DNA from 2 places in the Janthinobacterium sp. PSRC1-1 genome. Region 2 is predicted to be linked to the other one. Evidence: predicted binding sites of a transcription regulator. Region 2 holds the regulator's gene; the other holds the start of a gene.
The links. Region 2 encodes FliA, which starts transcription of late flagellar genes. Its sites were predicted from a motif close to CTAAAGTTTNNNNNNNNNNNGCCGNTA; they were not measured.
Positions count from the first base shown of each region.

Region 1: the regulator FliA is predicted to act here: its motif matches at 4,077-4,103, upstream of ACP7DW_RS21520 (FlxA-like family protein).

Region 1 covers NZ_JAFCWK010000011.1:44,618-51,727, reverse strand. Annotated here, with positions in the region: gene ACP7DW_RS21545 (intradiol ring-cleavage dioxygenase) at 1-632, opposite strand, end outside; gene ACP7DW_RS21540 (hypothetical protein) at 590-760, opposite strand; gene ACP7DW_RS21535 (Spy/CpxP family protein refolding chaperone) at 791-1,294, opposite strand; gene ACP7DW_RS21530 (response regulator transcription factor) at 1,488-2,177, shown strand; gene ACP7DW_RS21525 (HAMP domain-containing sensor histidine kinase) at 2,180-3,670, shown strand; gene ACP7DW_RS21520 (FlxA-like family protein) at 3,711-4,046, opposite strand; gene ACP7DW_RS21515 (PrpF domain-containing protein) at 4,214-5,440, shown strand; gene dcd (dCTP deaminase) at 5,478-6,047, opposite strand; gene ACP7DW_RS21505 (alpha/beta fold hydrolase) at 6,181-6,981, opposite strand; gene ACP7DW_RS21500 (HAD family hydrolase) at 7,040-7,110, opposite strand, start outside.
Region 2 covers NZ_JAFCWK010000005.1:139,391-146,500, forward strand. Annotated here, with positions in the region: gene flhA (flagellar biosynthesis protein FlhA) at 1-1,254, shown strand, start outside; gene flhF (flagellar biosynthesis protein FlhF) at 1,558-2,886, shown strand; gene ACP7DW_RS12435 (MinD/ParA family ATP-binding protein) at 2,879-3,742, shown strand; gene ACP7DW_RS12440 (RNA polymerase sigma factor FliA) at 3,787-4,518, shown strand; gene ACP7DW_RS12445 (flagellar motor protein) at 4,500-5,246, shown strand; gene motD (flagellar motor protein MotD) at 5,252-6,046, shown strand; gene ACP7DW_RS12455 (translation initiation factor Sui1) at 6,096-6,458, shown strand; gene ACP7DW_RS12460 (hypothetical protein) at 6,522-7,110, shown strand, end outside.

The sequences.
Region 1 (7,110 bases), on a different contig from region 2:
CGGTTCGCGCCGCTAGCCGCCTTGTCCAGGCTGGGATACACCTCGACATGCACGTGCGGCATGCGCCCCGCATAGCAGCCGGGAAAGATCGTCGTAAAACCGAGATTGCCGGACGCATCCGTTTCCTGCACGCCGCGCAGGTAATTTTGCGCCGTCACGCCGCTCGAATACAGCGAATACAAGCCGTCGCGGTCGCAATGCCATACATACACGGCATAGCCGGCCAGGCTGGCGCAGCTGGCGCTGGCGTTAAGCAACTGCAACTTGATGCTCAATGGCACGCCCTCCGCCACACCCGTGGCGCCGTTAAAACTGGCGCGGATATCGCTGCGCACCACGCCCGACTGCTTCAGCACGTTGATGATGCTGCCGCCATGCGTGTTCGTGCCATCGGCCGGATACGGCCCGCCCGTTTCCTCGGGCATCACCGGGCAGGCGCCCGCGACCGGTAGCGTGACGGCGCTGCCGGACGTGCCCGTGCTGGCAGCGCCGCCTGCCGCCGAACCGCCGCCGCAGCTCATCAAAGGCAAGGTGGCGGCGCCGGCCAGCAGCCAGCGCAGGACTTGCCGCCGCTCGGCCGCCTGCCGCATCATTTCGAGGTCGGATACCAGACCGTGATCATGTAATTCCATACATACTCCAACAAATGGGGCAAGCCCGCCAAGGCGGGACTCAGACTGGCGCACAAGTACAGCGCCTGGGTCGCCTGGCGCGAAAACGCCGGCAAGCTGCGGTCCGGACGCGGGGCTTGGATGCGCATGCAGACTCTCCCTGTGCTCGCGCCTGCCGCTTACCGCGGGCGCTGGGAAGCGTGCAAGCCCTGGCGGCTGTCGCGCCGCAGCTGCGCTTGCTTGCGCTGTTCCGGCGTCAGCACGGCCAGCAATTGCTGCTCCAGCCGCGCCTGCAGCAAGCTGATTGTCGCCATGGCGTGCGCCGCCGTGTTGGCCAGCGCACCGGCCTTCGCATCGTCGTAGGCGCTCGATGCAGCCAGCTCGCGCAGCTGCGCATGGGCCTTGAAGGCGATCTTTTCCTGTTCCCGCAGCAAGGGCGCCTGGGCGTAGGTGGCGGCGAAAACCTTGTCCTGCTGCGCCTCGCTCAACTCGATACCGTGCAGGAACGGCGGCAAGCCTGGCGCGCCAGGGCCGCCGGGACCATGGACGACGCCGGGCGGCGGCCCTTCCATGGCACGCGCTAGCGGGCCGTCCGGTGCGGATGCTTGCTGGGCCAGCGCCAGCAGCGGCATGCTGCAGGCGGACAGCAGCAACAGGGAGACGGCGATACTCAGGTGTTTCATCGGGTTTTCCTTTCGTGGCGATCAGCCCTGATTGTCGGCGTCTGGCATGTAAAGCAACGTTAGGGCCGCGTAAAAGCATGTAAAAGAAGCTGCGCAAATGTAAGCAGACGCATGTAAAAGCGGGTAAAAGGGCCCTGAACCACCCCTGCTGACTGCTATCATCGGGCGATATTCACCCGAAAAAAGCACAGGCATGAGCAAGGTTTTGTTAATCGATGACGACGTGGAACTGGTCGGCATGTTCCAGGAATACCTGACGCAGGAAGGTTTTGACGCCCGCGCCGTGCATGACGGCGAAAGCGGCGCGGCCGAGGCACTGACGGGCCTGTACGCCATCGCCGTCCTCGACGTCATGATGCCGCGCATGAATGGCCTGGAAACCCTGCGCCGCATCCGCGCCGGCAGCAACCTGCCCATCCTGATGCTGACGGCGCGCGGCGACGATACGGACCGCATCGTCGGCCTGGAGCTGGGCGCCGACGATTACGTGACCAAGCCGTGCACGCCGCGCGAACTGACGGCGCGCATCCGCGCCATCCTGCGCCGTTCGCAAGCGGCGCCGCACGACAGCTCGGGCCTGGCACCGCTGGCTGTTGGACAACTGACGATGTGGCCGGAACAGCGCCGCGTTGCCTGGGCCGGCGCGCACCTGGAGCTGACGAGCACGGAATTCAATCTGCTGGAAGTGCTGGTGCGCCATGCGGGCAAGCCCGTGAGCAAGAATCAATTGTCGGAACTGGGCCTGGGCCGGCCCATGGCCCGCTTCGACCGCAATATCGACGTGCACTTGAGCAGCCTGCGCCGCAAGCTGGGCAGCCTGGCCGACGGCCGTTCCTGCCTGCAGACCGTCTACCGTCTCGGCTACCAGCTGATCAAGGAGTAAGCGTGGGCCGTCTGTTCTGGAAGTTTTTTCTGTGCATCATGCTGGCGCAAGTGACGGCCACCATCGGCATCGGCGGTACCTTCTGGCTGAAAAACCGGGCGGCGCAGCAGGAGCGGGCCCTCGGCATCGATACCAGTCCGCCGGCGCAAATGATCATCGAGGCGGCCAGCGCCACCGTGGAAGCGGGCGGCAGCCAGGCCTTGCGGCAATTCCTGGGCAAGCTCGAACGCATGCGCGTATTCGCCGTCGATGCCCAAGGGAAAGAACTGATGGGCCGCACGGTGCATCCCGCCATGCTGGCCAAGGCGCGCGCGCTGCTGGCGCAAGGCTCGCCCCATGCCGTGGTGCGCGAGGTCATCGGCCGCGACGGCGTGCGCTACCTGCTGTTCCTGCCCTCGTCCGAACGTTTCCGCAATGCCGAAGCGGGCGCGGCGCGCGACACGCTCAACGCTGTCACCATGAGCGGCCCGCGCGGCATGGCAGCCGGTCCACGGCCCAACGCAGCGGGCGCCCCGCCGCCACGCGGCGACTTCGGCCGCGGCATGCCACCGGGCCCGCGCATGGACAGCCCCTACCGCACCTTCATTCCGCTGGCCGCCGCCATCGCCGCCAGCCTGCTGTTCTCCTTCTTGCTGGCCTGGTATTTTGCGCGTCCCATCCGCGACCTGCGGCAAGCATTCGAGGCTGCCTCGCATGGCGACCTGGCGCCGCGTTTTCACGCCAGCGGCAAGCGCGGCGATGAATTGACGGACCTGGGCCGCGATTTCGACCGCATGACGGGCCGTTTGCGCAGCCTCATGGAGAGCCAGACGCGCTTGCTGCACGATGTGTCGCACGAACTGCGCTCGCCGCTGGCGCGCTTGCAAGCGGCCATCGGTCTGGCGCACCAGCAGCCGGACAAGATGGACGCCTCGCTGCAGCGCATCGAACGCGAAAGCGAACGCATGGATAAGCTGATCGGCGAGCTGCTGACCCTGTCGCGGCTGGAAGCGGGCGCCGGCTCGCCCCTCAGCGAAGACGTCGGCATCGCCGACCTGTTGCACGACATGATGGAAGATGCCCGCTACGAGGCGAAGGCGCGCCAGGTCGGCATCACCCTGGCGGGCGACGCGGCCATTGCCGACGCCGCTGTCACGGGCCGGCCGGAACTGCTGGCGCGCGCCGTGGAAAACGTGGTGCGCAATGCCATCAAGCACAGCCCCGACGGCGGCACGGTGGAAGTGAATTTGTCGCGCCGGCATGACGGCAAGCAGGATCTGCTGCGCATTGCCGTGCTGGACCGCGGCCCCGGCGTGGCCAGCGCCGACCTGGCCCGCATTTTTGAACCGTTCTTCCGCGCCAGCCATACCCAGCACAGCACGGACGGCCATGGCCTGGGCCTGGCCATCGCCCAGCACGTCATCAGCGCCCATGGCGGCCGCATAGCGGCCAGCTTGCGCAGTGGTGGCGGGCTGTGCGTGGAAATGCTGTTGCCCGTCAAAACGCCAGGCTGACCTGTCGGCGAGCCTGGCGTATTGACGCGCGGATGTGCTGCTACGCCTGCGTATCGATGATGCTGCCCAGGGTCGACGAGCTTGACTTGGCCGGACTCGTCGCCGTATCGGCGCTGCTGGCCGTCTGAGAAGCTTGCTGCGCCTGCGCCGCTGCCGCCTGTAACTGGGCAATTTGCGCCTGCAAGGCCTGGATTTGCTGTGCCAGCTGCTGTTGCAGCTTTTGCGACGCCTCCGTCTGCTCGCCCTTTTGCGATTCCGTCAATTCTTTTTGCGCCGCCGTGATCTGCTTTTGCAGCGCCGCGATCTGCGAACTGCTGCCCGAACTGGCGCTACCGGCCGCGCCGACTGCGCTGCCTGAACCGATTGCCGCTACCATACTGCCTCCTCGATGTGTCAATACCAAGGTTAACGGCAGGCAGGGGCGCGGATGTAGGGCCGCGGGTGTAAAGGCAGGTAAAGACGGCCGCCGGCACGCACTCTTGCTCCTCGGCACAAAAAACTGGCACACTGGCAGCTCCCCAGACGTACCTTGATCGGATCGCCATGCCCTTGCTGCCCGCCCTGCCCGACCTCGTGCTCCGCCAGCGCTGCGGCGTGATCGAGTTTCCCGTCCACCACATGCGTGGCGGCACGTCGACGGGCCTGGTTCTGCATGCGGCCAGCGTGCCGGCGGACCTGGCACTGCGCGAGGAATTGCTGCGCCACCTGATGGGCACGCCCCAGTCCCGCCCGTTGCCAGGCAACCGGCAGATCACGGGCCTGGGACGCGGCGCACCCACCAGCAACAAAGTCTTCCTCGCCGAGGTGGAACGGCATGCGGGCCAGCCGCGCCTGGTCAGCACCCTGGCGCAGCTGGCTGGCGAGCATGCGCATATCGACTGGAGCGTGAACTGCGGCAATATGTCGTCGGCCTTGCAACTGTGGGGCCTGGACAGCGGCGTGATCGAGGCCCTGGCGATCGGCGCGCACGATATCGATATCCGCAACACCAACACGGGCGTCATCACCACCTCGCGCATGGCGCGCGAACTCGATGGCAGCTTTACGGCGAGCAGCATTCCCGGCGTACCCGGCAGCTTCCCCCGCGTCGACCTGTTCCTGCAGCAGCCAGCAGGCGCCAAGACAGGCAAATTACTACCAACAGGAAATGTACAAGACCAGGTGCACGGCTATGACGTCTCGTGCGTGGACGTGGCCGTGCCCATGGTCATCGCGCTGGCGAGCCAGTTCGGCAAGACGGCGCAGGAACCGGTACGGGAACTGGAGGCGGACACGGCTTTCATGCAGGCCATCCGCCAGGTGTGGAGCGCGGCGGGACTGTTGATGGGCTTGCGGCGGCGCGATGGCGCATTGATGACACTGGAAGAACTGGAACGCAGCGAAACCATCCCCAAGTTCTGCATCGTGGGCGCGGCGGCGCGAGAGGGACATATTGCGGTACGCTACTTCACGCCGCAAGCGGGCCACGCCTCGCTGGCCGTCTCGGGCGGCTGCTGCCTGGCGGCGGCATGCTTGATAGAAGGAACGGTGGCGCATGGCCTGGCGCATGGCTTGCCGCCCGTCGGGCTGGCAGACAGGGATATCGAGGTCGGCATCGAAAACCCGGCCGGCATCCTGGACACCACCATCGTGGCGCGTCAAGATCCGGTGGGACACATCGCCATCCACGGTGCGGCGTACCGGCGCAGCGCGCAAATCCTGCTGCGCGGCCATGTGCCGCTATACCAGGCTTCCGCCGCGCTGAAAGCCTGGCTGCTGAGCCAGATTTAAAACAAGGCCAGGGGCGGCGCCTCGCCCCGGCAATCCATCAGGTCTTCGGCAAGGTCACGCCAACCTGGCCCTGGTACTTGCCGCCGCGGTCCTTGTACGAGGTTTCGCACACTTCATCGGACTCGAAGAACAGCACTTGCGCCACGCCTTCGTTGGCGTAGATTTTCGCCGGCAACGGTGTCGTATTCGAAAATTCCAGGGTCACGAAACCTTCCCATTCCGGTTCGAACGGGGTGACGTTGACGATGATGCCGCAGCGCGCGTAGGTGCTCTTGCCCAGGCAAATCGTCAATACGTTGCGGGGAATGCGGAAATACTCGACCGTACGGGCCAGCGCGAACGAGTTCGGCGGGATGATGCAATAGCCCTTGCCCGACACATCGACGAAGTTGTTCGCATCAAAATCCTTCGGGTCGACGATGGTGGTGTTGATGTTGGTAAACAGCTTGAACTCGTCGGCGCAGCGGATGTCATAGCCATAGCTGGAGGTGCCATAGGAAACGATGCGGTTGCCGTCGCGTTCCTTGACCTGGCCCGGTTCGAACGGCTCGATCATGCCCGTTGATTCGGCCATGCGGCGTATCCATTTATCGCTTTTAATCGTCATCGCAGGGGTATCTTTCTAGAATATCGGAATGGCGGGGGCCGCACGCCTGCTGCAGGCACGGCCCGAATGGCAGGATTTTACGCGAAAATCCGCCACTGTTGGCCCTTGCAAGATGAAAATCGTTGGTCTCAGGCTACTGTTTCGCCAGCAAGGAAGTGATCATCTCGCGCACGACTTGCGCCGTCAGTTCAGGGTTTTCCATGGGAAACAGATGGCCGCCCGGCACCTGGCGGAAAAACTTGCCGACCAGCTTGCGCGTGGCCTTCAAGCCCGCCTGGCGGCATTCCACCGATTCCGTGCCGCCGATAAAGCCGATGGGCACCTGTAAACCATCCTTGACGAGGCCGCCGATATGGTGCGGCAGGCTGCGGTAGACATCCGTTTCCACTTCGCGCGTAAAGCGCAGCTGCACCCCGTCCGGATGGGGAACCAGGCCGCTGTCGATGTAGTCGCGCAACACCTGCGGCGCCCAGATGGCGAACATGTCCTTGGCGGCAAAGTGGGCATACGCGGCTTGCGCATCGGGCCACTGCTTGCGCCGCCGGGCGGAAAAGCGCGACGGCGAAAACCGCTCGCCCAGCGCCGTGTTGCGCGCCAGGCGCACCAGCAAGGCGCGCCAGCCCGCCACCACGGGCGAATCGAGCAAGACCACGCAGCGCACCAGGTCGGGCCGCTGCTTGGCCACCATCACGCTGAGCATGCCGCCCAGCGAATGGCCGACGAGGATCACGGGCGCGCTGTAGCGGCGCTCCAGGTCATCGATATACTCGCGCACCAGCTCGGGCCAGCCCGTGCTGACGGGATATGCCGGGTCGTGCGCATGCATGTCGAGCGCCTGCACGCTGTAGTGCTGGCCCAGCAGGCCGAACAGCTTGCGGTAGGTGCCGGCGGGATAGCTGTTGGCGTGGGCAAAGTGCAGTTGCGGGAGTGTCATCGTGGGATGGTGCCGGTGAATGCGATAGGCAATTGTAATGGCATGCCGGCAAGACGTATCAGAGGAAGACCTCTAATTTCTGAGGCAGCAGCGGGGGCGCCGGCGCCATGCCGGGCACGAACGAGGCCA
Region 2 (7,110 bases):
GGTCAATTGTTTGCGAAACCGCAAGTGCTATATATTACCGCCGGCATCATCGGCGGCATGGGCCTGATTCCGGGCATGCCGAACATGGTCTTCCTGCTGCTGGCCTCCGCGCTGGCCGGTTCCGCCTATTTGATCAGCAAGAAGCGCACGCAGGAAAAAGAGGCGTCCGAGAAACCGGCCGACGTGCCGCCAGCGACCGTGGCGCCCGAGCAGGAAGAGGCCAGCTGGCAAGACATCATGCCCGTCGACACGCTGGGCCTGGAAGTGGGCTATCGCCTGATCCCCCTGGTCGACAAGACGCAGGGCGGCGAATTGCTCAAACGCATCAAGGGCATCCGCAAGAAATTTGCCCAGGAAGTGGGTTTCCTGGCGCCGCCCGTGCATATCCGCGACAACCTGGAGCTCAAACCCTCCGCCTACCGCATCACCCTCAAGGGCGTGGAAGTGGGCGTGGGCGAAGCGTTCAACGGGCAGTTCCTGGCGATTAATCCCGGCATGGCCAGCGGCGCCTTGCCGGGCGTGGCCACCAGCGATCCCGCGTTCGGCTTGCCCGCCACCTGGATCGACGCCAGCTTGCGCGACCAGGCGCAATCGATGGGCTACACGGTGGTCGATGCGGGCACCGTGGTGGCCACGCACTTGAACCACCTGATCACCTCGCACGCTTCCGAACTGCTGGGCCGCGCGGAAGTGCAGTCGCTGCTCGATCACCTGGGCAAGGATGCGCCGCGCCTGGTGGAAGACCTGGTGCCGAAGATGCTGTCGCTGTCGACCCTGCAAAAAGTGCTGCAGAACCTGCTGGCCGAGGGCGTGCACATCCGCGACATGCGCAGCATCATCGAAACCCTGGCCGAGCATACGGTCAATACGCAAGACCCGAACGAGCTGACGGCGCTGGTACGCGTATCCCTGGGCCGCGCCATCGTGCAGCAACTGTTCCCCGGTGCGGCCGAATTGTCCGTGATGACCCTCGACAGCCGCCTGGAGCGCTTGCTGATGCAAGCGATGGGCAACGGCGGCGACGGCGCCGGCATCGAGCCGGGCCTGGCCGATACCATCGCCCACCAGGCAGGCCTGGCCGCGCAGCAGCAGGAGGCGCTGGGCCTGACGCCGGTGCTGCTGGTGCCGGCGCCGCTGCGCGCCCTGCTGTCGCGTTTCCTGCGCCGCGCCTTGCCGCAGCTGAAGGTGCTGTCGCATGCGGAAGTGCCGGAAACCAAGACCATCCGCGTCACGGCGCTGGTGGGCGCGCAGTAGTTGAGATGGTTAATGCCGGGGTCAGACTGAGCTAGCGTTAGCGCGGAGCTTTGCGTTAGCGTCAGTGGGGGTCTGACCCCAGCCCTTGCTTTTGGTCAAAAAAACATCAATTTCCTGCTGGCAAACTGAATAACGGGTACTTTCCCGTCCTGTTCCTTCGATCATTTCCTCCAAGCATCGCTAATAATGGAAACTGTCCGGGTGATCTGTGTCCATGTGGAAGACAGCACCCAAGCAACAGGAGTCGACGATGGTCACACAGTTCAGCCAATATTGCGCCCCCCCCGCCTTGGGAGGCCGGTCATGAATGTGAAGAAATTTACGGGCGCCTCGTCGCGCGATGCGCTGCGCAAGGTGCGCGAAGCGCTGGGTCCCGATGCCGTGATCCTGTCGAACCGCCAGGCCGATGGCGTGGTGGAAATCCTCGCGCTGGCCAATGACGATGCCGCTTCGCTGGCGTCGCCGCCGGCCGCGTCCGAAATGTCGCAGCCCCGTCCCCAGTTGCAGACCCAGTTCGCCACGCCGCAGCGTCCGGCCGCCCCGGCCCAGCGCCCGGCTGCGCCACGTCCTGCCGCACCGCGCCAGGCAGCCGGCGAGCCAGTGGACATGGCCCGCATGCAGCAGATGATGGCCAGCGCGCTGGCGCACGTCAAAGAGAACGCCGCCGCCGAGATGAGCGGCATGATGAATGAAATCCGCGCCATGCGCGGCATGATGGAAACCCAGTTGGCGGAAATCTCGTGGGGCTCGACGCAGCAGCGCGAGCCGCAAAAAGCCGTGGTGCTGCGCGAAATGCTGGCCGCCGGTTTCTCGGCCAGCCTGGCGCGCTACCTGATCGACAAGCTGCCCGCCGGCCTCGATGGCGCGCAAAGCATGCGCTGGATTAAAACCGTCCTCAGTCGTAACCTGAATACCGTCGCCAATGAAGACGCCATGCTGGAGCAGGGCGGCGTGTTTGCGCTGGTCGGCCCGACCGGTGTCGGCAAGACCACCAGCACGGCCAAGCTGGCGGCCCGCTGCGTGATGCGCCACGGCCCGGAAAAGCTGGCCCTGATCACCACGGACGCCTATCGTATCGGCGCGCACGAACAGCTGCGCATCTACGGCAAGATCCTCGGCGTGATGGTGCATTCGGTGAAGGATGAAGCGGACTTGCGCATCGCCTTGAAAGAATTGAAGAACAAGCACACGGTGCTGATCGATACGGTGGGCGTGAGCCAGCGCGATCAGATGGTGACGGAGCAGGTGGCCATGCTGTCGGGCGCCGGCGCCGACGTGAAACGTTTGCTGTGCCTGAACTCCACGGCGACGCAGGAAACCTTGAACGAAGTGGTGCGCGCCTACCAGGGCAGCGGCCTGGCCGGCTGCATCATGACCAAGCTCGATGAAGCGGCCTCGATCGGCAATGTGCTCGACGTGGTGATCCGCCAGAAACTGAACCTGTTTTATGTGTCGAACGGCCAGCGCGTGCCGGAAGACCTGTACCTGGCCGACCGTGGCTACCTGATCGACCGCGCCTTCAAGCTCAAGCGCGATGCGGCGGCGACGCAGTTTTCCGATGCCGAACTGCCGCTCCTGATGGCGCAGGCGGCCGCCCGCAACAATGAAGCGCGCGGGGTGCGCCTTGGCTAATTTCGATTTCGATCAGGCCGAAGGCCTGCGCCGCATGCTGGCCGGCCCGCAGCCGCGCGTGATGACATTTTTATCGGCCACGCCGCAGGACGACAAGGGCGCCATGCTGGTCAACCTGGGCGCCTCGCTGGTCTACGGCGGCAATGACGTGCTGCTGCTCGACGCCAGCGGCGGCAGCGATGGCGTGGCCGCCCGTCTGGGACTGGCGCACGGTGCCAGCCTGCGCGACGTGGCGCGCCAGCAGTGCGCCCTGAACCAGGTCATCCACCAGGTGCCGCAAGGCTTCGGCGTGGCCAGCCTGGGCGCGCGCAACCACCTGATGGACAGCATGGACTATGCGGGTGCGGAAGAACTGCGCCGCCTGGGCAAGACCTTCGAGGTACTGGCGCGCCAGAGCGGCATCGTGCTGGTCGACGGCGTCGTCGCCGACGCGGGCGATTGCTTCCCCGTGCCGCTGATGGCCTCGTCCGACATCGTGGTGCAAGTGTCGACCAGCGCCACCTCGATCAAGGCCGCGTACTGCCTGATCAAGCGTCTGAGCCAGGAGCTGGGACGCCGTCCGTTCGGCATTCTGGTCACCGGCGCTTCCGAATCCGAGGCAAAAGTGGTATACGATAATATGGCGCAGGCGGCGAGCCGCTACCTGGCCGTGAAACTGACCTCGATGGGATCGGTGCCTGCCGATGAGTATCTGCACCGCGCGGCGCGTCTGGGCCGCAGCGTGGTCGATGCCTTTCCGCTGGCGGGAGCCTCGGTGGCGTTTCGCGGACTGGCCGAGCGGCTGGCCCGTTCGGCGGCGCCGGTGCTCGGTGGCACCTTGTACCAGACGGGGAGCCCGCACCAGTTCAGCGTCTGAATCCATCATCAGCACACGATAGCAGTTAAAACAATAAGCAGCCTATGTACACGGTCAAAGGGAAATCGAACAAGGACTATTTGCTGACGGAGCACATTCCGCTGGTGAAGCGTCTGGCGCACCATATGAAGGCGAAATTGCCGCCTTCGGTCGAGGTCGATGACCTGATCCAGGCCGGCATGATCGGCCTGCTCGACGCCATCAGCCGCTATGAAGAGACGCATGGCGCGCAGTTCGAGACGTATGCCGTGCTGCGTATCCGCGGCGCCATGCTCGACGAATTGCGTACCAGTGACTGGCTGCCGCGCAGCATGCGCCAGAACATGCGCAAGATCGAAGAGGCGATGAGCATTTTGCAGCAGCGCCTGGGACACCCGCCGACGGAGTCGGAAGTGGCGAAATTGCTGAAAATGTCGCTCGTCGATTACCAGGAAATGCTGGGCGACGGCGGCGGCCACCAGTTGCTGTACTACGAAGACTTTCATGACCCGGACGGCAATGACAGCTTTCTCGACCGCCATTGCGTGGACGAGGACAGCGACCCCTTGCGGTCCCTGCTCGATACCGATTTCCGGCAATCCGTGATCGATGCCATCGACGCGCTGCCGCCACGCGAGAAAATGCTCATGGGCCTGTATTACGAAGAAGAGCTGAACCTGAAGGAGATCGGCGCGGTGATGGGCGTGTCCGAATCGCGCGTCTCGCAGCTGCATACCCAGGCCGTCGCGCGCCTGCGGGCAACCTTGAGGGAGCTGGCGTGGACTGGTCCAGCGTAATCGGGCTGGCGCTGGCGCTGGCCGGCCTCTTGGTCGGCCAGGCACTGGAAGGCGGCAAGATGGCCTCCCTGCTGCAGCCGGCCGCCTTCGCCATCGTGGTCATTGGCACCTTCGGCGCCGTGCTGCTGCAAACGCGGCTGCGCACCTTCGTGCGCGGCCTGGAAATGCTGCGCTGGGTCTTCCTGCCGCCAGCCGACACGCGCGCCGCGCTGGCGCGCGACATCGGGCAATGGAGTTTGACGGCGCGCCGCGACGGCCCGCTGGCGCTCGAACGCCTGATGGAAAACACGGCCGACCGCTTCAATGCCAAGGGCTTGCGCATGATCGTCGACGGCATCGCGCCCGACAAGCTGCGCCAGCTGCTCGACGTGGAAATCTCCGCCTACGAGCTGGCCGAACGCCAGGCCGTCAAGGTGTGGGAATCGGCGGCCGGCTATTCGCCCACGATCGGCATCCTGGGCGCCGTGCTGGGCCTGATCCACGTGATGGAAAACCTCACCGACCCGAGTAAGCTTGGCAGCGGCATTGCCGTGGCGTTTGTCTCGACCATTTATGGCGTCGGCCTGGCCAATCTGCTGTTCCTGCCGGTGGCGAACAAGCTCAAGGCCATCGTCTCGCGCCGCGTGCTGCAGTATGAAATCACGGCCGCCGTGTTGTACGACATCGCCACGGGCGACCACACGCGCATCATCGAAGAGCGCGTGGCCAGCCTCTTGCACGAGCACTGAGCATGATGCGGCGCGCGCGCAGGAAGTATGACGAGGAACCGGACAACCAGGACCGCTGGCTGATCTCGTACGCCGACTTCATCACCTTGCTGTTCGCCTTTTTCGTCGTCATGTATGCGATTTCGCAAGTCAACGAAGGCAAATACCGCGTCTTCCAGAATGCCATCGGCCAGGCCTTCAGTCTGGAAAAGGGCGCGCCGCCCATCATCATGGAAGCGCCGCAAGCCATTGCGCTGCCGAACCCCGCCCTGAAACGCCGCACGGAAGCCATCCGCCGCGAGCGCGAACACATGACGCGCCTGGCGCAGGACCTCACCTCCACGCTGGCGCCGCTGGTGAAGGAAGGCAAGGTGCGGGTGACGCAGACGAGCCGCGGCGTGAGCGTGGAAATCAATGCCAGCGTGCTGTTCGATCCGGGCGCCGCAGCGCTGACGGCGGAATCGGACCAGGCGCTGCGCGCCGTGGCCGTGCTGCTCAAGGATGACACGCACGACGTGCAGGTGGAAGGGCATACGGATGTGCAGCCGATCAGCAATTCGACCTTTGCCTCGAACTGGGAGTTGTCGGCCGCGCGCGCCAGCGCCGTGGTGCGCCTGTTCATCGCCAGCGGCGTACAAGCGTCGCGCCTGACGGCCGTGGGCCACGCCGACAACATCCCCGTGGCGCCGAACGAAACGCCGGAAGGGCGCGCGCGCAACCGCCGCGTCGCCGTGACGATTTTGTCGGGCATCCCCGAGACGGTGACGGAAGTGCCGACGCCGCCCGTCGCACCGGCACCTGCGCCGGCACCGGCCAACTGAACCCCGGCGCTTGGTACAATCGCGCCTTCTCCCTTTTTATCTCTCCATCATGAAAAGCAGTTCCCTGGGCGGTCTCGTGTATTCCACTGAAACGGGCCGCATGTGTCCCGCCTGCCGCCAGCCGCTGGCGCAATGCGCGTGCAAGGCGCAAGCCAAGGCGGCGCCGGCCGGCGATGGCGTGGTGCGCGTGTCGCGCCAGACCAAGGGCCGTGGCGGCAAGAGCGTCAGCGTGGTGAAAGGCCTGGCGCTGGACGCCATCGCGCTGGCCCTGCTGGGCAAGCAGTTGCGCACGCAGTGCGGCTCGGGCGGCACCGTCAAGGATGGCGTGATCGAAGTGCAGGGCGACCACGTGGACACCATCGTGGCCGCGCTGGCCAGGCTGGGGCACCAGGCGAAAAAAGCCGGCGGCTGAGCGTGCGGCCAGCTGCCGTGCGCCTGTGGTAACGTGCGCTTCCCATCCACGCGCATCCTCACCATGAACGTCAAATTCACCAGTGTCGCCATCGCCGCTGCCATCGCGGCAGCACTGGCGCTGGCGTACTGGCCCGCACCCGACGGCGGCGCGCCACAATCTGTGGTGATCGCTGCCGCCAGTGCACCAGCGGGGCGCAGCCTGGAATCGTATATGCATATCGATGCTTCCGTCCCTGCGGCTGAAGCGCCCGTTGTTGTTTCCCTGGCGCAGCGGCTCGAACGCCTGGCCGCCAGCGGCAGGGCGGAAGATGCGTATGCGGCCTACAACCTGCTCGACGACTGCATCGTCTTCCAGCGCGAAAGCCGCTTGCCGGGGCTGGAATTCGAGCTGGGACGCGAGATGACGGAGGCGGAAAAAGCCGCCCAGCAGCAGCTGTGCGTGGGCCTGACGCAGCGCCAGCGCGAGGACCGACTGGGCTACCTGGCCACTGCCGCCAAGGCGGGCGTGCCGGGCGCGGCCACCCTGTTCCTGTCGGAAGGGCCGTTCGGCGACCGCAGCGCGCTGCGCAACCGTCCCGACGATCCGCTGGTGCAGGCGTGGAAGCGGCAAGCCATCGCCCAGCTGGCGGCGCAGGCGGACGAGGCGGAAC